DNA from 3 places in the Pseudomonas sp. LBUM1648 genome. Region 3 is predicted to be linked to each of the others. Evidence: predicted binding sites of a transcription regulator. Region 3 holds the regulator's gene; each other region holds the start of a gene.
What was found. The regulator sigma-54, encoded in region 3, starts transcription at its own class of promoters, with help from an activator protein. The targets are predictions, from matches to a motif close to ANTGGCATNNANNTTGCTNT.

Region 1 (7,795 bases), 2.6 Mb from region 3:
ACGTGATCTACCGTGACGGCCGTTCGAAAGAACGCGCTGCCCACGCGCCGGCCGAAGAAGCGGTCAACGCGCACCCGTCGATCCGCATCACCCGTGCCGACGGCAGCCTGGCGCCGCTGGACATGGGCCGCCTGAACACCATCGTCACCGAGGCCTGCGAAGGTCTGGAAGAAGTCGACGGCGACCTGATCCAGCGCGAAACCCTGAAAAACCTGTACGACGGCGTGGCCCTGACCGACGTCAACACCGCCCTGGTGATGACCGCCCGTACCCTGGTTGAGCGTGAGCCGAACTACTCGTTCGTGACCGCCCGCCTGCTGATGGACACCCTGCGTGCCGAAGGCCTGAACTTCCTCGAAGTCGCCGAAAGCGCCACCCATCACGAAATGGCCGACCTGTACGCCAAGGCCCTGCCGGCCTACATCGCCAAAGGTATCGAGTTCGAACTGCTGAACCCTGTGCTGGCCACCTTCGACCTGGAAAAACTGGGCAAGGCGATCAACCACGAGCGTGATCAGCAATTCACCTACCTGGGTCTGCAAACCCTGTACGACCGTTACTTCATCCACAAGGATGGCGTGCGTTTCGAACTGCCGCAGATCTTCTTCATGCGCGTGGCCATGGGCCTGGCGATCGAAGAGAAGAACAAAGAAGACCGTGCGATCGAGTTCTACAACCTGTTGTCGTCCTTCGACTACATGGCCTCGACTCCAACACTGTTCAACGCCGGCACCCTGCGTCCACAGCTGTCGAGCTGCTACCTGACCACCGTTCCGGATGACCTGTCGGGCATCTACCACGCGATCCACGACAACGCCATGCTGTCGAAATTCGCCGGTGGCCTGGGCAACGACTGGACGCCTGTCCGTGCGTTGGGTTCGTACATCAAAGGCACCAACGGCAAGTCGCAAGGCGTTGTTCCGTTCCTGAAAGTCGTGAACGACACCGCTGTAGCCGTTAACCAGGGTGGCAAGCGCAAAGGCGCTGTGTGTGCCTACCTGGAAACCTGGCACATGGACATCGAAGAGTTCATCGAGCTGCGCAAGAACACCGGTGATGATCGTCGCCGTACCCACGACATGAACACCGCCAACTGGATCCCTGACCTGTTCATGAAGCGTGTCTTCGATGACGGCAAGTGGACCCTGTTCTCGCCATCCGAAGTACCGGACCTGCACGACCTGACCGGTAAAGCCTTCGAAGAGCGTTACGAGTACTACGAAGCGCTGTCCGAGTACCCGGGCAAGATCAAGTTGTTCAAGACCATCCAGGCCAAAGACCTGTGGCGCAAAATGCTGTCCATGCTGTTCGAAACCGGCCACCCATGGCTGACTTTCAAAGACCCGTGCAACCTGCGTAGCCCGCAGCAGCACGTCGGCGTGGTTCACAGCTCGAACCTGTGCACCGAGATCACCTTGAACACCAACAAGGATGAAATCGCTGTTTGCAACCTGGGCTCGATCAACCTGCCGAACCACATCGTCGACGGCAAGCTGGACACCGCCAAGCTGCAACGCACCGTGAACACCGCCGTGCGCATGCTCGACAACGTGATCGACATCAACTACTACTCGGTGCCGCAAGCGAAGAACTCCAACTTCCGTCACCGTCCGGTAGGTCTGGGCATCATGGGCTTCCAGGACGCTTTGTACCTGCAGCACATCGCCTACGGCTCCGACGCTGCCGTCGAGTTCGCAGACAAGTCGATGGAAGCGGTCAGCTACTACGCGATCCAGGCGTCCTGCGACCTGGCCGACGAGCGCGGCGCGTACGAGACCTTCAACGGTTCGCTTTGGTCCAAAGGCATCCTGCCTCTGGATTCGCAACAGATCCTGATCGAGCAACGCGGCCAGAAGTACATCGACGTTGACCTGAACGAAACCCTGGACTGGGCACCGGTTCGCGCCCGTGTACAGAAAGGCATTCGTAACTCCAACATCATGGCCATCGCACCGACCGCGACCATCGCCAACATCACTGGCGTATCGCAGTCGATCGAACCGACCTACCAGAACCTGTATGTGAAATCGAACCTGTCGGGCGAATTCACCGTGATCAACCCGTACCTGGTTCGCGACCTCAAGGCTCGCGGTCTGTGGGACTCGGTCATGATCAACGACCTGAAGTACTACGACGGTTCGGTTCAGCAGATCGAGCGCATCCCGCAAGAACTCAAAGAGCTCTACGCGACCGCGTTCGAAGTGGACACCAAGTGGATCGTTGACGCGGCCAGCCGTCGTCAGAAGTGGATCGACCAGGCCCAGTCGCTGAACCTGTACATCGCCGGCGCATCGGGCAAGAAACTCGACGTGACCTACCGCATGGCTTGGTACCGTGGTCTGAAAACCACCTACTACCTCCGTGCCCTGGCCGCGACCAGCACCGAGAAGTCGACCATCAACACCGGCAAGCTGAACGCTGTTTCCAGCGGCGGCAACCATGGTGATGATTCGGTTCTGGCAGCTCCGGCCGGTCCCGCTCCAGTGCCAAAGGCTTGCGCGATTGACGAGCCGGATTGCGAAGCTTGCCAATAAGCTGAGCCGGTGAGCGCTGCAAGGCGCTGACCTGAAACCCCCGATCAGTCCTCTGGATTGTCGGGGGTTTTCTTTTGCCTGCCTTTTAAGATCTTTTGATCCTGATTCCACCAGGCAAAAAAAAGCCCCTCTGACGAGGGGCTTCTTATGCAGCGCCAACCAGCATCAAGTCATCTGAATGATGGTCTGCATGATGGTGCTCTGGGTGGAGATGGTCTTGGCGTTCGCCTGATAGTTGCTCTGCGCCTTGATCAGATCCACCAGCTCATTGGTCAGGTTAACGTTCGACTCTTCCAGCGAGTTCGACACGATCGAACCCAGCGTACCGGTCTTCGGCGAATCAACCCCGGCCACACCCGACGCGAACGTCTCCTTCCAGCGCGTACCGCCAATCGGCTGCAAACCCTGCTCGTTGGCAAAGCTCGCCACCGCCACCTGACCAATCGCCTTGGTCTGCTGGTTGCTGAAGTTAGCCGTCATCACACCGGTCGAATCGATGGTCAGGCTGGAGATCTGGCCAGTCGCATAACCGTCCTGATACTGCGCAGTACGCGCGGTCGGAGCGTTATAGGACGTGGTCAACGCGGTGTTGAACGCGATACCGGTCGAGTTGGCCTTGGAACCGTTCGGGCCCCAGGTCACTGGCGAGGTCGTCGCGTTTGTCACCACACCTGGAATCCAGCCGCTCATGGTCAGGGTGTTGCCGGTTTTGGTCCAGCCAGCGCCCGCCGTCAGGGTCGCGATGGAACCATCAGAGTTGAACGTGAGGTCGTGGGTCATCGGTGTCAGGGTGTTGTTGGCCGGATCCGATGGGGTACGACCATCCATGTAGGTGTAGACGCGCCAGGCATTGGTACCCGTTTTCACGTAGTACTGATCCATGCGGTGCTCGTTACCCTGAGTATCGTAGACCGGCGTGGAAATGAGCTTGTTGTAGCTGTTCAGGTCAGTCGGGCTGAACGTGGTCACGGTAGGCAAGGTGTCCTCCGAGTTCACGTTCATGGTCTGATCGATCTTGGACGTCGCGTTCGGTTTGAGGGCCGAAGTATCGATCTTCAGGTCAGTCAGCACGCCGGTCATGATCTTGCCGTTGGCATCAACGCCGTAACCTTGCAGACGGTTGCCGTTGTTATCGACCACGTAGTTTTCAGCGTCGGTCTTGAATGCACCGGCGCGGGTGTAGCTCAGGGAACCGTTGTCGCTGAGGATGAAGAAACCGTTGCCCTGGATACCCATGTCCAGCACGTTGCCGGTGTTGTTCACATCACCTTGGCCGAACTGCTGGGAAACGTTGGCCAGACGCACGCCGTTACCGACGGTTTTGCTACCGGTACCCAGGCGAGTGGCCGAGTACACGTCTTCGAATTCTGCACGGGACGATTTGAAACCGGTGGTCGCAACGTTGGCGATGTTGTTGCCGGTCACGTCCAGTTGCTTGTTGGCAGCATAGAGACCGCTAAGGCCGATATTGAAAGACATATTCCACTCCTTTGTGCCGGTTAGTCGGCTCTATATACCAATGGTTTGTACTTTGGACAGCGCAACGCTGCCCAGGCCCGCCAGGTTCAGCATCAACTCACCGCCGGTCTGGCTGATGGTCACGCTGTTGACGGTCGCTGGCAGGTAAGTCACCAGCGAAGTGGCCTTGCCGTCGTAAGTGGCGCTGGCGGTGAACGTGTAAGTGCCCGCCTTCGCGACCGCACCGGAAGCGTCCTTGCCGTCCCAGATGAAGCTGGCGTTGCCGGCTTTCTGGGTGCCCATGTCGATGGTGCGCACGACTTTGCCATCGGCATCTTTGATCGAGAGCGAAACTGCGCCGGAGGCCGGAACCACGACGGTGCCATTGAGGCTTTTGCTGGTGTCGACTACAGCCTTGTCGGTCTGCGCGATGACCGAACGGCCAACCAGCGACGACGCCTGCAATGCTTGCGAGGAGTTGTAGTTGCCGGCAATGCCGGTGACGGTGTCGTTCAGCGTAGTGATGCCTTCCAGGCTGCTGAACTGCGCCAACTGAGCGACGAACTCGCTGTTGTCCTGCGGATCGAGCGGGTTCTGGTTCTTCAGTTGGGTGACCAGCAGTTGCAGGAAGGCATCTTTGCCCAAAGCCTGCTTGCCGGTGGCGCTGTTGGTGGCCGCAGCCAGACCATCAGTGGTCGTCCCGGTCTTGACCGAAGAATTGGCCAGAACGTCTTTGATGCTTACGCCGCTGGTGGAATCGGAAACACTCATGGCAGTCGCCCCTTATTACTGACCGAGGGTCAGTACCTTCTGCATCATGGTTTTGGCGGTGTTCATCATTTCGGCGTTGGTCTGGAAGGAACGGCTCGCGGAAATCATGTCAGCCATTTCTTCCACCACGTTGACGTTCGGGTAGTAGACGTAGCCTTTGCCGTCAGCGGCCGGATGGTTCGGCTCGTAACGCGCTTCGAGGTTGCTCTGGTCTTCGACCACACCGAGTACCTGCACGCCTTGACCGGCCGCATCCTGGCTCTGGAACAGCGAGTTGCTGCCGCTGTTCTGGCCACCCTGGAACATGGTGGCGAACACCGGGTGACGGGCGCGGTAGGTCTGGTCGATGCTCGAAGAGACGGTTTCGGCGTTGGCGATGTTCGAAGCCACGGTGTTCAGACGCGTGGTTTGTGCGCTCATGCCGCTACCGGCAATGTTGAAAACGCTGGACAGGGACATGGATTACTCTCCGCGCAGGGCTGATACCAGCCCTTTGAATTTGCTGTTGAGCAGCGTGAAGCTGGCCTGGAAGCCGACGGCGTTTTCCGCGTAATTCGACTGTTCCAGTTGTGCATCCACGGTGTTCTGGTCGATCGACGGTTGCATCGGCGTGCGATACATCAGCGACTCGTCGCCGTTGCCCAGTCCTTCAGCCTCGATGTGACGGCTGTTGGTCATGTTCAGGGCAAACGTGCCACCGCTCTTGTTTTTCTCGGTCTGTGCTTCGAGCACTTTGGAGAATTCCAGATCCCGCGCCTTGTAGTTCGGGGTATCGGCGTTGGCGATGTTGTTGGCCAGGACTTCGGCACGCTGGGCGCGGAAGCCCAGGGCTTTTTCGTGAATGCCGAGCGCTTTATCGAAGCTGATGCTCATGTCGGGAACCTTCGGGTGACCGGTTTTTCGTAACTGAGCTTTAGCAAGCGGCGTGCCAATGCGAGAAGTCCCCGTAAACCGGGGCTTTGCCGGGCATCGGCAAAGCGGCAATGCCAGAAAAGCGGCAACCGGTTTCCGCCAGATGCCGCTTTTCTGCCGCTCTCAGCCCTGCCCTTGCCCTGTAGGAGCTGCCGAAGGCTGCGATCTTTTGATCTTCAAAAACAAAATCAAAAGATCGCAGCCTTCGGCAGCTCCTACATGAAGCAGAATCATCGGGCATAAAAAAACGGGAGGCTTTGAGGGCCTCCCGTCTTTTTTGTGTTGCCGATGCAATCATTTCGCCTGGTAAATGATCCCCGGGCTGCACTGGACCATCTGGTAATGATCCGGCAAACCGTTCAGCGCTTCGGAAGCGCCAAGGAACAGATAACCGCCCGGCTTCAACGTGCTGTGAATGCGCAACAGGATGTCTTTCTTCACCTCGGCGGAGAAGTAGATCAGCACGTTGCGGCAGAACACGATGTCGAACTTGCCCAGCGCGGCATAGCTGTCGAGCAAGTTGAACGAGCGAAACTCCACCCGGTTCTTGATCGGCGCCTTGATCACCCAGCGCCCCGGCCCTTTCGGGTCGAAGTAACGCTGCAAACGATCGGGGGACAAACCGCGCCCGATCGCCAGGCTGTCGTACTCGCCGGTCTTGCAGTTGTTCAGCATGAGGCCGGACAAGTCCGTGGCAACAATCTGCACGCCCATCTTCAACTGGCCGAGGTTGGTCCGCTCGAACTCGTCGATCGACATCGACAGCGAGTACGGTTCCTGACCCGACGAGCAGGCCGCCGACCAGATCCGCAGACGCTGGTTGGGGCTGGCCTTAATGGCCTCGGGCAGCACCTTGTTCTTCAAGACTTCAAACGGATAGGTGTCACGAAACCACAGGGTTTCGTTGGTCGTCATGGCATCGACCACCTGCTCGCGCAAACCGCTGCGCGGCTGGGTCTGGATGCGCTGGACCAGTTCACCCAGCGACTTGATGCCTTGCTGCTCCATCAGTTTGTTGAGACGGCTCGAGACCAGGTACTGCTTGTTTTCACCGAGCAAAATGCCACAGGCTTTTTCCAGGAAGACCCGGAACTGTTCGAAATCCAAATTACCCGTAGACAATGATGCCGCCTCTTAAATCGTGTTGACCGCCAGGGACAAAAGGCCCCTAGCTGATATCTGCTGCTTTGATCCGGTCGACTACCCGGGATGCCAGGTCATCAGGACGGAATTTGGCCAAAAAGTCATCGGCACCGACTTTCTTGACCATCGCCTGATTGAATACCCCAGACAACGAAGTATGCAGGATGATATGAAGCTTTTGCATGCGCGCGTCGCCGCGGATTTCCGCCGTCAGGGTGTACCCGTCCATCTCCGGCATCTCGATGTCGGAGATCATCATCAGGAACTCTTCTTCCGGCTTCTTGCCCTCGTCGACCAGCTTGCGCAGGTAATCCAGCGCCTGCTTGCCGTCGTTCAACGCCACCACTTCGACGCCGATCGTCTGCAGGCAACGCGTGACCTGCTTGCGCGCCACCGACGAGTCATCGACGGTCAGCACCCGCAGCGACAACGCCTTGGTCTGCGTCTCGACATCAACCACACCCACCGAGATCGCTTCCGGCGTTGGCGCAACTTCGGCCAGTACCTTCTCGACGTCGATGATTTCGACTAACTGATTGTCCACCCGAGTCACAGCGGTCAGGTAATGATCGCGACCCGTGCCCTTGGGCGGTGGATGGATCTCTTCCCAGTTCATGTTGACGATGCGCTCCACCGAGCGGACCAGGAATCCCTGGGTCTTGGTGTTGTACTCCGTGATGATCACGAACGGATTTTTCTTGTCTTTCAACGCCCCGGAACCGGTCGCCATTGCCAGATCAAGGATCGGAATGGTCGCCCCCCGGATATTCGCCACCCCGCACACGACAGGACTGGACTTGGGCATCAACGTAAGCGACGGGCATTGCAGCACTTCCCGCACCTTGAACACGTTGATTCCATAGAGCTGCTGGCCGTCGAGACGGAACAACAACAGCTCCAGGCGATTCTGCCCTACCAGTTGCGTGCGCTGGTTCACCGAATCCATTACACCAGCCATGCCCAGACTCCTACACCAA
Region 2 (7,795 bases), 1.9 Mb from region 3:
GGGCATTCTACGGTTGGGATCTGGCTCATGATTGGCCTCCACTTAAAGTCAGGTAAAAGTCATGCAGGCGCTCGACCTCGCTGTGCAGCCAGGCGAGGTCGCGGTCGTTGACCACCACGTCGTCGGCACGGCTCACACGGTCTTCGCGGCTCGACTGGGCCTTGAGGATCGCCTGAACTTGCTGTTCGCTGGTCTGGTCACGCTGCAAGGTGCGTTCGATCTGCAGTTGTTGCGGGGCGTCGATCACCAGGATGCGCTGAGTCATTGCGTATTGCCCGGATTCGATCAGCAGCGGTGATACCAGAATCGCGTAAGGCGATTTTGCCAGCGCCAGGTGATGGGCGATTTCCTCGGCGATCAACGGATGCAGCAGGGCTTCGAGCCAGCGGCGTTCCTCCGGAACCTCAAAGATCAGTTTGCGCAGCGCGGCGCGATCCAGCGTTCCGTCCGCTTGTAACACGCCAGCGCCAAAGTGTTCGGCAATCTTCGCCAGCGCCGGACGCCCCGGTTCGACCACCCAGCGCGCCGCGTGATCGGCGTCGACCACATGAATGCCGAGGTCGATAAAGTGCTGGGCCGCGGCGCTTTTGCCGCTGCCGATGCCGCCGGTCAGGCCGAGAATCCAGGGTTTTTCCACAGGGGTATTCATTTCAAACCGACAAACTGCCAATAGAAGTCGGTTATTTGACCACCCCAGAGCAAGGCAATCCAGCCGGCAATTGCCAGATAGGGGCCAAACGGGATTGGCGTCGAGGTTTTCTGGTCGCGCAGGCGCAGCAAAATCACTCCGATGATCGCGCCCACCAGCGATGAGAGCAGGATCGTCAGCGGCAAAATCTGCCAGCCACCCCAGGCGCCGAGCAGCGCCAGCAGCTTGAAATCACCGTGGCCGATGCCGTCTTTGCCGGTCAGCAGTTTGAACAGCCAGAACACCGACCACAGCGCCAGATAACCGGCCACCGCACCCCACAGCGCATCGTGCAACGGCACGAACAGCCCGAAACTGTTGACGATCAGCCCCAGCCATAACAAGGGCAGCACCAGCACATCGGGCAGCAATTGGTGATCTGTGTCGATCAGGCTCATCGCCAGCAAGCCCCAGGTGAGGAAGATCAACAGGCACGCTTGCCAGCCGAATCCCAGGTGCCAGGCAATGAACGCCGAGAGCAGGCCGCAGGCCAGTTCCGTCAGCGGATAGCGTTTGCTGATCGGCGCGGCACACGCGGAACAACGTCCGCGCAGCCACAGATAACTGAGCAGCGGAATGTTTTCCCAGGCGCGGATTCGATGCGCGCAGTGCGGGCACTCGGAGTGGGGAAGCATCAGGTTGTAGGTCGGCAGCGGCGTTTCGCCGGGAAGACCTAGTACGTCCTGGGCCTGCTGGCGCCAGTCACGCTCGAGCATCTTTGGCAGACGCCAGACCAGCACATTGAGAAAGCTGCCGACCACCAGCCCAAGCAACAGCGCGGTGAAGACAAAAGCCAGCGGATAGAGGACAAACAGTTCGTCGATAGGCATGTCAGATCGCTGAGCCGAGTTGGAAGATCGGCAGGTACATGGCCACCACCAGACCACCGACGATCACCCCCAGGACCACCATGATGAACGGCTCCATGAGGCTGGTGAGGTTGTCGACCATGTTATCCACTTCGTCCTCGTAAAACCCTGCGACTTTGGCGAGCATCTCGTCCAGCGCGCCGGACTCTTCGCCGATTGCGGTCATCTGCACCGCCATGTTGGGAAACACGCCGGTGGTGCGCATCGAAAAATTCAGCTGCATACCGGTGGAGACATCTTGGCGGATCCGCAGAATCGCTCTCTTGAACACGACGTTGCCAGCGGCACCGGCCACCGAATCCAGCGCTTCGACCAGCGGCACCCCGGCGGCGAAGGTAGTCGACAGGGTTCGGGCGAAACGAGCGACGGCAGATTTGTACATCAGCGTGCCCACCAGCGGCAGCTTCAGCAGCCAGGTGTCGCGACGGTCGCGCAAGGCCTGGGAAGTTTTCAGCGCATGTCGAATGCCGAAAAACGCCACGACCAGAAAGATCAGAATCGCCCACCACCATTGCTGCATGAATTCCGAGAGGCTGATCACCATCAGGGTAAAGCCCGGCAATTCGGCGCCGAATCCGGAAAATACCGACTGGAACTGCGGCACCACTTTCACCAGCAGAGTCCCGGTCACTATGGCGGCCACCAGCACCACGGCGGTGGGGTAGGTCATGGCCTTCTTGATCTTGGCCTTGAGGCTTTCGCTCTTTTCCTTGTAGGTCGCGACCCGTTCCAGCAACGTGTCGAGGGCGCCGGACTGTTCGCCGGCATCCACCAGGTTGCAATACAACTCGTCGAAATATTGCGGCTTTTTGCGCAGGGCGTTGGCGAAACTGTTACCGGCAGCGACCTCCTGTTTCACCTCGTCCACCAGTTTGCGCATGGCCGGGTTCTCGAAGCCCTCGCCGATGATGTCGAACGACTGCAACAGCGGCACTCCGGCCTTCATCATGGTTGCCATTTGCCGGGTAAACAGCGCGATGTCCCGGACCTTGATGCGGTTGCCGAAACTCAGAATCGATGCGGATTTTTTGCGCACCTTGCCCGGATTGATCCCCTGTTTGCGTAGTTGCGCCTTGATCAGGGCCGGATTAAGACCGCTCAATTCACCACTGAGTTTGCTGCCTTTCTTGTCCGTGCCTTCCCAGGCGTAGACGCTGATTTTCGCTGCCTTGCCCGCCATATTCAGTCCTTGGTGACCCGGTTGATTTCTTCCAGGCTGGTGATGCCTTGCATGGCTTTATGCAAACCGGAAGTGCGCAGGTCGTCGAAACCGTCGCGGCGCATCTGAATGTCGATTTCCAGCGAATTGCCCTCGGCCATGATCAGCCGTTGCAGGTCGGGTGTGTTCTTCACCACTTCATAAATCCCCACGCGTCCCTTGTAACCGCCGTTGCAGTGATCGCAACCGACCGGCTCGTAGATCGTGAAACTGCCGATGCGTTCCTCGGGGAAGCCTTCCTTGATCAGGGTTTCGCGGGGGATCTCGATGGCTTTCTTGCAATGGCTGCACAACTTGCGCGCCAGCCGCTGGGCGATGATCAGGCTGACCGAAGTGGCGATGTTGAAGCCGGGAATACCCATGTTGTGCAGGCGGGTGAGGGTTTCCGCCGCGCTGTTGGTGTGCAGGGTCGAGAGCACGAGGTGACCGGTCTGCGCAGCCTTGATCGCAATCTCGGCGGTTTCCAGGTCACGGATCTCGCCGACCATGATCACGTCCGGGTCTTGCCGCAGAAACGAGCGCAGGGCCTGGGCGAAATCCAGCCCCTGTTTAGGATTGACGTTGACCTGGTTGATGCCTTCCATGTTGATCTCCACCGGGTCTTCGGCGGTGGAGATGTTGATGTCGACGGTGTTGAGAATATTCAGCCCGGTATACAGCGACACGGTTTTACCCGAGCCGGTGGGGCCGGTGACCAGAATCATGCCTTGTGGCTGCTTGAGCGCGGCCATGTACAGATCTTTCTGCGCTGGCTCGTAACCGAGTGCATCAATGCCCATCTGCGCGCTGGACGGGTCGAGAATCCGGATCACCACTTTTTCGCCCCACAGGGTCGGCAGGGTGTTGACCCGGAAGTCGATCGACTTGCTCTTCGACAGGCGCATCTTGATCCGCCCGTCCTGCGGTTTGCGCCGTTCCGAGATGTCGAGGCTGGCCATGACTTTCAGGCGTGCGGCAATTCGCCCGGCCAGTTGGATGGGCGGTTTGGCTACCTCGCGCAAAATGCCGTCGGTGCGTACCCGCACTCGGTAGTTCTTTTCGTAAGGCTCGAAATGCAGGTCGGAGGAGCCGCTCTTGATCGCGTCCAGCAGCATCTTGTGAACGAAACGCACCACCGGCGCATCGTCGGCATCGAGTCCGCCGATGGCGTCCTGTTTGTTGTCATCGATGGCTTCGACATCAATGCCGTCGAGATCGACATCGGCCATGTCTTCGAGACCGCTGGCATGGGTGTCGAAGAATTTTTCGATGGCATCGATAAGCTTGTCGTCTTCTACCAGAATGGCTTCGGTGTTCAGCCCGGTGCTGAACTGAATGTCGTTGATCGCTTGATGATTGCTCGGGTCGGAAATCCCCACGAACAACTTGTTGCCGCGTCGCCACAAGGGCAGGGCGTGATGCTGGCGTACCAGTTTTTCACTGACCAGGCCTCTGGGCTGGGTTTCCTTGTCCAGACAATTGAGGTCGAGGAAAGCCATGCCGAAGTGCTCCGAGGCGATCTCGGCCACCTGTGAGCTCTTCACAAGTTTGTTCTGCACCAGATAGCTGACCAGTGACTGTCGATTGCGCTGGGCCTGTTGCCAGGCCTGCTGGGCGCTTTTTTCCGTAAGCAGTTCGGCCTGCACCAATTGCTTGGCCAGACCGCTCAGAGCGATGTCATTCATGGGGATTCCGCACGCTTGCAGTTCATGACTTATAGCGTAGTCAAGTGACAGCGCCAAACATGGCCGGTGCAGGTGACAAAAAGTGTCAGATAGTGCGGTTACAGGTTGTAGGAAGCTGCGTCGAGCGCGGTAACTGCCTAGTGCGCAGGGCATTGAGGCGCTTGGCATGGGCTATGCTCAGTCCTTCTCAGATCATGAGAATTCGACTCATGCATGGAGCGTGTCTATGAAAAAACAACAAGGCTTTACTCTGATCGAGCTGCTGATCGTTGTGGCAATCATCGGGATTCTGGCGACCATCGCCCTGCCGCAGTATTCGAAATATCAGGCGCGGTCGAAGGTGACGGCGGGGCTGGCTGAAATCAGCGCACTGAAAGTGCCGTTTGAGGACACCATCAATCAAGGGACAAACCCGACGCTTGCAATCGTGAAGGGTGATGCGGTCACTACCACTTCAAATTGTGCATTGACGGCTTCAGGTACGGCCGCTGACGGTGCGGGAACCATTGTTTGTACAATCGCTAATGCTCCAGCGCCAGTGTTGGGCAAAACTATCACGCTGACTCGTTCCTCCGGCACGGGCGCAGGCGTTTGGAGCTGTGGTACCACAGTGGCTCCGGACTACTCGCCAAAAGGCTGCACTGCCAGCGGTACATAATGTCAGGCCATTTCTGAAAAATGCCCCGCCAATGCGGGGCATTTTTCATTGCGCAGTGGTTCTCAAAAGCTTCAATAATTTCAGCACCTTAGGAACTTTCCGAAAAACCGCAACTTGCATGTGAATATTTCCCGAGTCATGCAATTTGCATGAATCCGTAATTTTGCAAAATTCATAAGTTGTTGATTTGTATGGTTTTTATGCTAATGGAAAAGTTGGCACAGCGTTCGCAATATCTCCAGTAACCCTGCTGACAAGACATCCAGCAGACTTTCCAGAAAAACAGGAGTTACTCGTATGAAGAAGTTCGCTATCACTGCCGCTGCTGCTACCGCGCTGACCCTGACCATGGCTTCCGGTGCATTCGCTCAATCCACCCAGGCTACCCAGGCTCCAATGACTCTGGCCGCCGGTGAAGTTACTAAAGCGAAAGAAGCTACTTCCGACACCTGGATCACTACCAAAGTCAAAAGCGACCTGGTAACCGAAAAAGGCATCCCAGGCACTGACATCAAAGTTGAAACCAACAAAGGCGTCGTGTCCCTGTCGTCGACTGTTGCAGTCACTGACGCTCAGAAAGCTACCGCTGTAGCGATCACCAAAAAAATCAAAGGCGTCAAAGCGGTCTCCGCTGACGGCCTGAAAGCCGAGTAAGGCATGACTTCTCGCCTGGACCGGGAGAAGGCGCGACAGACGGGCCGAGCAATACGTCTGCCGCAACTTTAGAGTTCATGCGAACGGTCACACGGAGGTGACCATTACAGGCCCCGGCACTTGTGTCGGGGCCTGTTCTATTTCCCAAGGCAAAAAGATCGCAGCCATCGGCAGTTCCTACATTGTTTTCCTGTAGGCGCTGCCGAAGGCTGCGATCTTTTGATTTTCAGTTGCCGCGTTTGCTGTTGATCTGGCGCAGACGATTGCCTTCAAAGCGCAGGTATTGATACATGCCGTTGCTCGGGCCGTAGGTCCATTCCTCGACCTGAAACTCTTCGCGGCGATTGGCGCTACGCTTGTAACCCAGCGCATCGCGACTGACCGGCTCTCCGCACTTTTGCAGTACTTCGCTTGCGCGGTCGCCAAGGCTGATCAGTTGGCTGCCGCAACGCAACGTATCCGACGCCGAGGCTTGGCCAACAACGAGTGTCAGTGTCATCACGGCCAGCCATTTGCGCTTCATCACTCGGCATCCAGATGCATTTGCGTCACCACCCGACCATCGCTTTCAGCCTCGCCCAGATTGGTGTCGATGAAGTACACGCGCTCGTCAGCCAGTTGACCTTTATCCACCAGATAATCCTTGATGCTGCTGGCGCGGTCCTGGCCCAACTGGCGCAGCAACACATCGCTGCCGCTCCAGAAATTGATCACGCCTTCGCGCATTTTCGCGGTGCGTTCTTCCTTGCCCAGATCCTTCCATTCGGCCGGCGGCTGAGTCTTCAGGCGAGTCCGATAGATGCCTTCGAGCAATGGGCCTTTCTCGCTGTCCGGCACTTCTATCAAGGAAGCCTGAGCCGGGACTTTATCGCCACGGCGCTGGAGCATCTTGTAGTAGTTGTACTGGTATTCACGTTCCAGGCGCTGCTCGGCGAGCAATGGCCCGTCGCTGCTTTTTGCGGCGGCGCCCTCGATTTCCAGGCGTAGGGCCGGACGTTCCTTGAGTGCCTGGGATAGCTTGATCAGTGCACTCTCGGCATCCTTGTTCAACTCGCTGGACCCCGGCGCGAACGACACTGTGCCGAGGTCTTCGGAACCGCCACCGCTGACAAGTCCGCCAATCATTTTGAAAGGCGCGGCAGCGGCTTTGACGATCAGGTTGCGCAGGGTCTGCCAGACAATCGGCATCACGCTGAACTGCGGGTTGTTCAAGTCGCCCGTCACCGGCAGTTCGATGGAGATCTTGCCGTCGACGTCCTTGAGCAACGCGATTGCCAATTTCAGCGGCAGGCTTGTCGCGTCCGGGCTGTCGACTTTTTCACCGAGTTGCAATTGCTCGACCACCACTTTGTTCTCGGCTTTCAACTGGCCTTTGGTGATCAGGTAATGCAGATCGAGGTTGAGTCGGCCCTTGCGGATGCGGTAACCGGCGAATTTGCCGGAGTAGGGCGTCAGTGTGGTCAACTCGACACGTTTGAAACTGGTGGTGATATCGAGGCTGGCCATCGGGTCGAACGGATTGACCGCGCCCTTGATGGTCACTGGCGCATAGCGATCAACCTTGCCCTTGATATCGACAGTGGCCGGTTTCACCTGTCGACTGTCGATGGTGCCGATCTGGCCGTTAAGTTGCTGGACGGCGGTGGCGAAGTTCGGGGTCAGGCTGAAGTCGGCGAAGTTGGCCGAACCGTCATTGATTGCGATGCCGCCGATGTGGATGCCCAGCGGTTTATCTTTGCTCGCCGGTTTGGCGGCGGCGGTTTTTGCGCCGCTGTCGGCAGGCTGAGGAATCAGCAGGTCGTCGATGTTGGTGGTGCGGTCATCGTTGATCATGAAACGCACATACGGCTGGAACAGGTTGACCTTGTCGATCGACAGGCTGTCGCCGTGCTGATAGTTCAGGCCTTCCACCACCACTTGCTGCCATTTCAGGAAGTCGCGGGTTTTCAGGGTGTCGAGGGTGTGCAGTTGATCGATCTGAGCCCGGCCGGTCACGCTGAGCGCCAGCGGGTCGGTGCTCTTGAGATTGACCTTGAGGTCACT
Region 3 (7,795 bases):
CAGAACCGCCGCCCGGAATACATCAATGCGTTCTACAACGTGATCAATTGGCCTCAAGTTGCTGCGCGTTATCACGCCGCACTGGTTTAAGTCTTCTATAAAAACAATCCAAGGCTGACTATGGGCACTGAAACACTGGCGATCGGAAGTGGGCGTATGTTTCGTTACGCAGTGGGATCGCTGTTGCTGTTAGCGGGTATGACTTTGCTGGTCGCCCACGGACTGGAATGGCTGAACCTGGAGCCGCGGCTGTCAAGGGCGTTGCAGGGCGGTGCGATCTGCGCCCTGGGAACGGCACTTGGTGCTGTGCCAGTGCTGGTGATTCGCAACATGCCGCAGGCACTAGGCGATACGTTGCTCGGTTTCGGTGCCGGGGTGATGCTGGCAGCGACGGCTTTTTCGTTGATCGTCCCGGGCATTGCCGCTGCCGAAAGCCTTGGTTTGGCACCTTGGGCAGCCAGCGGCCTGATCTGCTTCGGCATCATGCTCGGCGCATTCGGCCTGTACCTGGTTGATCGCAGGGTCTCTGGCGCCTCACCCGAAATGCTCATCGGCACAGTCGAGCACCCGGTGATTCCACCGCGGATCTGGCTGTTTGTGTTCGCCATCATTGCCCATAACATTCCGGAGGGCATGGCGGTCGGCGTGTCGGCCGGTGGTGGTATGCCCGATGCTGACAGTCTGGCCATGGGCATCGCGTTGCAGGATGTGCCGGAAGGTCTGGTGATCGCGCTGGTGCTGGCCGGTGCAGGGATGTCGCGGGTCAAAGCGTTTTTGATCGGTGCGGCGTCAGGGCTGGTCGAGCCGGTGTTTGCGCTGCTCTGTGCGTGGCTGGTCAGCTTGGCGCAGGTGCTGTTGCCCTTGGGCCTGGCGCTGGCGGCGGGAGCGATGTTGCTGGTGGTGACCCACGAAGTGATCCCCGAGTCGCGACGCAATGGTCACGACAAACTGGCCAGCCTTGGGCTTTTGATCGGATTTTGTCTGATGATGGTGATGGACACGGCGTTGGGTTGAAGCAGATCAAAAGATCGCAGCCTTCGGCAGCTCCTACAGGAAAAGCATTCCAATGTAGGAGCTGCCGAAGGCTGCGATCTTTTGACTTTGGCTATTAACCGCCTTCATCGAAGTAGTTGTTGATCAACGCTACCAGCGCATCCAGAGCTTCCCGTTCCTGATGTCCTTTGGTACTCAAATAGATTTTGGTGCCTTTGCCCGCAGCCAGCATCATCATCGCCATGATGCTTTTGCCATCCACGGTGGACTCTGGTGTCCGGCCCACTCTGATCGTGCAATCCGGATACTGACCGGCGACCCCGACAAACTTGGCTGACGCACGGGCATGCAAACCCAGTTTATTGATGATTTCGATTTCCAGAGCAGGCATCGCGGTGTGAATCCTTTAAGTGAGGTCGCGGTGGCGAACCTGGACGTTCTTCAGGGTTTTCTGCAGGGCCTGACCCAGACGTTCGGTCAGGTAGACGGAGCGGTGATGTCCGCCGGTGCAGCCAATGGCAATGGTGACGTAGGCGCGGTTGCTCGCGGCGAAGCGCGGCAGCCATTTGTGCAGGTAGCCGAAAATGTCCTGAAACATTTCCTCGACTTCCGGCTGTGCCGCCAGGTACTCGGCCACTGGCTCATCAAGACCGGATTGCGCGCGTAACTCTGGCTTCCAGTACGGATTGGGCAGGCATCGCACGTCAAACACCAGATCGGCGTCGACTGGCATGCCGCGCTTGAAACCGAATGACTCGACCAGAAACGCCGTACCGGGCTCCGGCTGGTTCAGCAAACGAAGCTTGATGGTATCGCGCAGCTGGTACAGGTTCAGATTGGTGGTGTTGACCTTGAGGTCGGCAAGATCGGCAATCGGGCCGAGCAGGGCGGTCTCATCGTTGATGGCTTCAGCCAGTGACCGATTGGCGGTGCTCAGCGGGTGCCGACGACGGGTTTCCGAGAAACGTTTGAGCAGAGTTTCTTCGTCAGCGTCCAGATACAACACATCGCACTGGATGTGGCGGCTGCGGACTTCTTCCAGCAACTCGGGGAAGCGTGACAGATGACTCGGCAGATTACGCGCATCGATCGACACTGCCACCAGCGGTTGTGCCAGTTCAGTATGAATGAGTGCGCGCTCTGCGAGTTCCGGCAGCAGGCCCGCCGGCAAATTGTCGATGCAGTAGTAGCCGTTGTCCTCAAGGACATTCAACGCCGTACTTTTGCCCGAGCCGGAACGGCCACTGACGATGATCAAGCGCATGATTAGAGCCCGCTTTGTTCGTCCACGACGACCTGATACAAGGCTTCGTTGCTCGAAGCACTACGCAATTTTTCGCGAACGTCCTTGCGATCAAGCATGCTGGCGATCTGACGCAGCAATTCCAGATGCGCATCGGTCGCAGCTTCAGGCACCAGCAATACGAACAGCAGGTCAACCGGAGCACCGTCGATGGCGTCGAAATCGATTGGGGCTTCAAGGTGCATCAAGGCGCTGATAGGCGATTGGCATCCCTTGAGGCGGCAGTGAGGAATGGCGATGCCGTTGCCGAAACCGGTGGAACCGAGTTTCTCACGAGCGATCAGGGCCTCGAAGACATCTTGCATCTCCAGAGCCGGCACTTCGCGGGCGATCAGATTGGCAATCTGTTCGAGGGCTTTCTTTTTACTGCCGCCCGGCACGTTCACGAGGGAACGGCCGGGGGTCAGGATACTTTCAAGTCGGATCATGGAGTGGGGGGTTATCGACCGGTCGCGCCCTGGAGCAGGCTCTGGGTCTTTTCCTTATGCTTTTTGAGTTGTTTATCCAGCTTGTCGGTCAGGGCGTCGATCGCGGCGTACATATCGGTATGTTCCGCGTTGGCGACCACTTCACTGCCGGGAATATGCAAGGTGGCTTCGATTTTCTGCTTCAGCTTTTCGACACACATCGTGACTTGCACGTTGGTAATCTTGTCGAAATGGCGCTCCAATCGTTCGAGTTTCTCGTTGATGTAGGTGCGCAGAGGTTCGGTCACTTCCAGTTGGTGTCCACTGATGTTGACTTGCATACAGCTTCTCCTTCGTTGCCAGTGCATAAAGCGGCAGGCCGAAAAGCCTGCCACTGGAACGCTGTAACGTGGCTTACATCAACCGCTTGCGTTCGCTGGAAGGCGCGATCCCTAGGGACTCGCGGTACTTGGCGACGGTGCGGCGAGCCACCTGAATGCCTTGTGCCTCCAGTAAACCAGCGATCTTGCTGTCACTCAACGGCTTTTTCTGATTTTCCGCGGCAACCAGTTTTTTGATGATCGCGCGGATCGCCGTGGACGAGCATTCACCGCCTTCGGAGGTGCTGACGTGGCTGGAAAAAAAGTATTTCAATTCATAGATACCGCGCGGTGTATGCATGAATTTTTGCGTGGTCACCCGGGAAATCGTCGACTCGTGCATGCCGACCGCTTCAGCGATGTCATGCAGGACCAGCGGCTTCATGGCTTCATCGCCGTATTCCAGAAACCCGCGCTGATGCTCAACGATCTGGGTGGCAACTTTCATCAGGGTTTCGTTGCGGCTTTGCAGGCTCTTGATGAACCAGCGCGCTTCCTGCAACTGATTGCGCATGAAGGTGTTGTCGGCGCTGGTATCGGCGCGTCGCACGAAGCCGGCGTACTGGGCGTTGACCCGTAGGCGAGGCACCGACTCCTGATTCAGCTCGACCAGCCAGCGCTCGTTGTCCTTGCGCACGATGACGTCCGGTACGACGTACTCGGCTTCAGTCGATTCGATCTGCGAGCCCGGGCGCGGGTTGAGGCTCTGCACCAGCTCGATGACCTGACGCAACTCGTCTTCCTTGAGCTTCATGCGCCGCATCAACTGGCTGTAATCGCGGCTGCCCAGCAGGTCGATATAATCGGTGACCAGACGTTTCGCTTCGGCCAGCCAAGGCGTCTTGGCCGGCAACTGGCGTAGTTGCAGCAGCAGGCATTCGCCAAGATTGCGGGCGCCGATGCCGGCAGGCTCGAATTGCTGGATGCGGTGCAGAACGGCTTCGATTTCGTCCAGCTCGATGTCCAGTTCCGGATCGAACGCTTCGAGGATCTCTTCGAGGGTTTCGTCCAGATAGCCCTGATTGTTGATGCAATCGATCAGGGTGACGGCGATCAGTCGATCGGTGTCGGACATCGGCGCGAGGTTAAGTTGCCACAGAAGGTGGCTTTGCAGGCTTTCGCCGGCGGAGGTACGGGTGGTGAAGTCCCACTCGTCATCGTCGCTGCTGGGCAGGCTGCTGGCGCTAGTCTGGTAGACGTCTTCCCAGGCCGTATCGACCGGAAGCTCGTTGGGGATGCGTTCGCTCCAGTCGCCTTCCTCTAGGTTATCCACCGTCGGGGCGGTTTCCTGATAGGAGGGTTCCTGGATCTCGGTGTTGGGCTTCTGTTCAGCGTTGTCGGCCAGAGGATCGGAGTTGTCGAAGTCGTCGCCTTCTTCCTGGCGTTCGAGCATCGGATTGGATTCCAGGGCCTCCTGGATTTCCTGTTGCAGATCCAGGGTCGACAATTGGAGCAGGCGGATAGCCTGTTGCAGCTGCGGTGTCATCGTCAGCTGCTGGCCCATTCTCAAGACTAGCGATGGTTTCATGGCAGGGGCTTAACACCTTATTCGCCGGCGCTATGCGCCATCCACTACAGGGCGCCGGAGCGCCAAACTTAAGCAAATTATATGCCTGAAACTGAAGTGTTTGCCTAGAGCGCTGTAACAATTAAAGCGTATTAAATTCTGCTTGAATCGATACAGCGCCCGGGCGGCTCACTCGGCACTAACAGGCTTACAGGCGGAATTCATGGCCCAGATACACTTCCTTGACCAGATCGTTGGCCAGGATGGTTTCTGCATCGCCTTCGGCAATCAACTGACCGTCGTTGACGATATAGGCGGTTTCGCAGATGTCCAGCGTCTCACGGACGTTGTGGTCGGTGATCAGAACACCGATGCCCTTGGCCTTGAGATGATGGATGATCTGCTTGATGTCGCCGACCGAGATCGGGTCGACACCGGCGAACGGTTCGTCGAGCAGGATGAATTTCGGTGCTGTCGCCAGGGCGCGGGCGATTTCCACCCGTCGGCGTTCACCACCGGACAGGCTCATGCCGAGGTTGTCGCGAATGTGGCTGATGTGGAATTCCTGCAGCAGGCTTTCCAGCTCCTTGCGACGGCCGGCCTTGTCGAGTTCCTGACGGGTCTCGAGGATGGCCATGATGTTGTCGGCCACCGACAGTTTGCGGAAGATCGACGCTTCTTGCGGCAGATAGCCGATACCCGCCTTGGCGCGACCGTGCATCGGCTGGTGGCTGACGTCCAGATCATCGATCAGCACACGGCCTTGATCGGCCTGTACCAAGCCGACGATCATGTAGAAGCACGTGGTCTTGCCGGCACCGTTGGGGCCGAGCAGGCCGACGATCTGGCCACTGTCGATCGACAGGCTGACGTCACGCACGACCTGTCGGCTTTTATAGGCCTTGGCCAGGTGCTGAGCTTTCAGAGTTGCCATTACTGGGTTTTCTCTTCGGTTTTCTTCTTCGGCTGGATCACCATGTCGATGCGCGGACGCGCTTCGGTGACTTTGCTGCCGGTAGCGCGGCCGGCGCTGGCCAGTTTCTTCACGGTGTCGTAGACGATTTTCTCGCCCTGGGTGGTGTTGTTGTCCTTGTCGACAACCTTGGCTTTATCGATCAGCACGACGCGATTTTGCGCAGCGTGGTACTGGATCGTCACGCCCCAGCCCTGAACAGGTTTGGTATCGCCAGCGGTTTGCAGTTGCTCGAAGTAGGCCAGGTTGCCCACCGATGTCACCACGTCGATGTCACCGGTCGGGGTACGGGTGATGGTTACGGTGTTGCCGGTAACCTTCATCGAACCCTGGGTGATGATCACGTCGCCTTTATAAGTGGCAACGCCATTCTTGTCGTCCAGCTGGGCATCGTCGGCCTGAATGCGGATTGGCTGCTCTTGATCGTTCGGCAGAGCCCAGGCGCTCACGCTTCCCAGTGCTGCGCCCAGACTGAGCAAAATAGGGAGGGTTTTAACGAGCCTCATACTGTCCTCTTACGTTCGATTGCAGGTGTATCCTGCTTTCCTTCAGATACGCTTTCATTCCTACGCCAGTCGATACACCGCCAGCGCCGTCGATTCTAACGGGTTGCGCGGTCTGCGCATATTCCTGCTGCGGGAACACCGTCATGCGAGTGGACGTGATCAGGGTGGCGCGGTTCTTTTCATCGGTGCGCTTGATGCGTACTGAGTCGATCAGCTCGACTTCGGTGCCGCCCGAGTTCACTTCGCCGCGTTCGCTGGTCACGTGCCACGGGAAATCTGTGCCGCGGTACATGTTCAGGTCAGGCTTGGTGACCAGCGTGATGTCGGTCGCCTTGACGTGCTCGGCCTTCTCGGAGGTCATTTCATACTGCACTTTGCCGTCCGGAAGATATTGCACGGTGTGGGTGTTGGTCGCATACCAGTCGATAGGCGTTTCTACGGAGGAAACCGCAGGCTTGTCGAGGAAGCGTTCCGGGCTGATGTTCCAGTAGCCGACCGCAGCGAATATCGCGGCGATGCAACCGAACAGCAGGAAGTTACGAAATTTTTTGCTGAACATGGTTTGGCTCACAAGTACGCGGCATTGGCCGCATCGAGGCGGCCCTGGGCGCGCAGGATCAATTCGCAGAATTCGCGGGCTGCACCTTCGCCGCCACGTGCCCGGGTTACGCCGTGGGCATGTTCGCGGACGAAGTCGGCAGCGTTGGCTACGGCCATGCCCAGTCCCACGCGACGGATCACCGGCAGGTCGGGCAGGTCGTCACCGAGGTAGGCGACCTGTTCATAGCTTAGGCCCAGTTGTTCAAGTAGACCGTCCAGAACCACCAATTTGTCTTCGCGCCCCTGAAACAGGTGCGGGATGCCGAGGTTTTTCGCTCGGCGCTCGACTACGGGGGTTTTGCGGCCACTGATGATGGCGGTCTGCACACCCGCGTTCATGAGCATTTTGATGCCTTGGCCGTCGAGGGTGTTGAAAGTCTTGAATTCGCTGCCGTCTTCAAGGAAGTACAGGCGACCGTCAGTGAGGACGCCGTCGACGTCGAAAACCGCCAGTTTGATCGCTTTGCCGCGTTGTAACAGATCGGTGCTCATTTACATCACTCCTGCGCGCAACAGATCGGAGAGGTTGAAAGCGCCGACCGGGCGATCTTCCTCATCGACAACGACCAGTGCGTTGATTCGGTGGTCTTCCATGATTTTCAGGGCTTCGGCGGCGAGCATTTCGGGCCGTGCGGTTTTGCCGTGGGCCGTCATCACCTGATCGATGGTGGCGCTGCGGATGTCGATGCTGCGATCCAGGGTGCGGCGCAAATCGCCGTCGGTAAAAATCCCGGCGAGCTTGCCGTCGGCTTCAAGGATGACAGTCATGCCCAGACCCTTGCGGGTCATTTCCATCAGCGCATCCTTGAGCAGTGTGCCCCGCTGCACCTGCGGCAATTCCTGCCCGGCGTGCATGACGTTTTCCACTTTCAGCAACAAGCGACGGCCCAGGGCGCCACCCGGGTGGGAAAAGGCGAAGTCTTCAGCGGTAAAACCGCGAGCTTCCAGCAACGCTACGGCCAGGGCATCGCCCATGACCAGCGCGGCGGTGGTCGAAGAGGTGGGGGCCAGGTTCAGCGGGCAGGCTTCGTGCTCGACGTGAACATTGAGGTTCACTTCGGCGGCTTTCGCCAGCGGCGAGGCCGGGTTGCCGGTCACGCTGATCAACTGGATGCCCAGGCGTTTG

Region 1: the regulator sigma-54 is predicted to act here: its motif matches at 5,677-5,696, upstream of flgB (flagellar basal body rod protein FlgB).
Region 2: the regulator sigma-54 is predicted to act here: its motif matches at 4,601-4,620, upstream of ACA043_RS25135 (pilin).

What each region holds. Positions count from the first base shown of each region.
Region 1 is NZ_CP166808.1:4,881,897-4,889,691, forward strand. Features, by position in the region: gene ACA043_RS22110 (ribonucleoside-diphosphate reductase subunit alpha) at 1-2,534, shown strand, start outside; gene flgE (flagellar hook protein FlgE) at 2,700-4,013, opposite strand; gene flgD (flagellar hook assembly protein FlgD) at 4,044-4,763, opposite strand; gene flgC (flagellar basal body rod protein FlgC) at 4,779-5,222, opposite strand; gene flgB (flagellar basal body rod protein FlgB) at 5,226-5,636, opposite strand; gene cheR (protein-glutamate O-methyltransferase CheR) at 5,970-6,797, opposite strand; gene ACA043_RS22140 (chemotaxis protein CheV) at 6,844-7,776, opposite strand.
Region 2 is NZ_CP166808.1:5,551,758-5,559,552, reverse strand. Features, by position in the region: gene yacG (DNA gyrase inhibitor YacG) at 1-29, opposite strand, end outside; gene coaE (dephospho-CoA kinase) at 26-649, opposite strand; gene ACA043_RS25150 (prepilin peptidase) at 646-1,518, opposite strand; gene ACA043_RS25145 (type II secretion system F family protein) at 1,520-2,737, opposite strand; gene pilB (type IV-A pilus assembly ATPase PilB) at 2,740-4,440, opposite strand; gene ACA043_RS25135 (pilin) at 4,667-5,098, shown strand; gene ACA043_RS25130 (BON domain-containing protein) at 5,396-5,752, shown strand; gene ACA043_RS25125 (DUF2845 domain-containing protein) at 5,979-6,275, opposite strand; gene ACA043_RS25120 (DUF748 domain-containing protein) at 6,275-7,795, opposite strand, start outside.
Region 3 is NZ_CP166808.1:981,567-989,361, forward strand. Features, by position in the region: gene ACA043_RS04240 (superoxide dismutase) at 1-90, shown strand, start outside; gene ACA043_RS04245 (ZIP family metal transporter) at 121-1,014, shown strand; gene ACA043_RS04250 (HPr family phosphocarrier protein) at 1,109-1,384, opposite strand; gene rapZ (RNase adapter RapZ) at 1,400-2,257, opposite strand; gene ptsN (PTS IIA-like nitrogen regulatory protein PtsN) at 2,260-2,724, opposite strand; gene hpf (ribosome hibernation-promoting factor, HPF/YfiA family) at 2,736-3,044, opposite strand; gene ACA043_RS04270 (RNA polymerase factor sigma-54) at 3,118-4,611, opposite strand; gene lptB (LPS export ABC transporter ATP-binding protein) at 4,799-5,524, opposite strand; gene lptA (lipopolysaccharide transport periplasmic protein LptA) at 5,524-6,069, opposite strand; gene lptC (LPS export ABC transporter periplasmic protein LptC) at 6,056-6,628, opposite strand; gene ACA043_RS04290 (KdsC family phosphatase) at 6,637-7,161, opposite strand; gene ACA043_RS04295 (KpsF/GutQ family sugar-phosphate isomerase) at 7,162-7,795, opposite strand, start outside.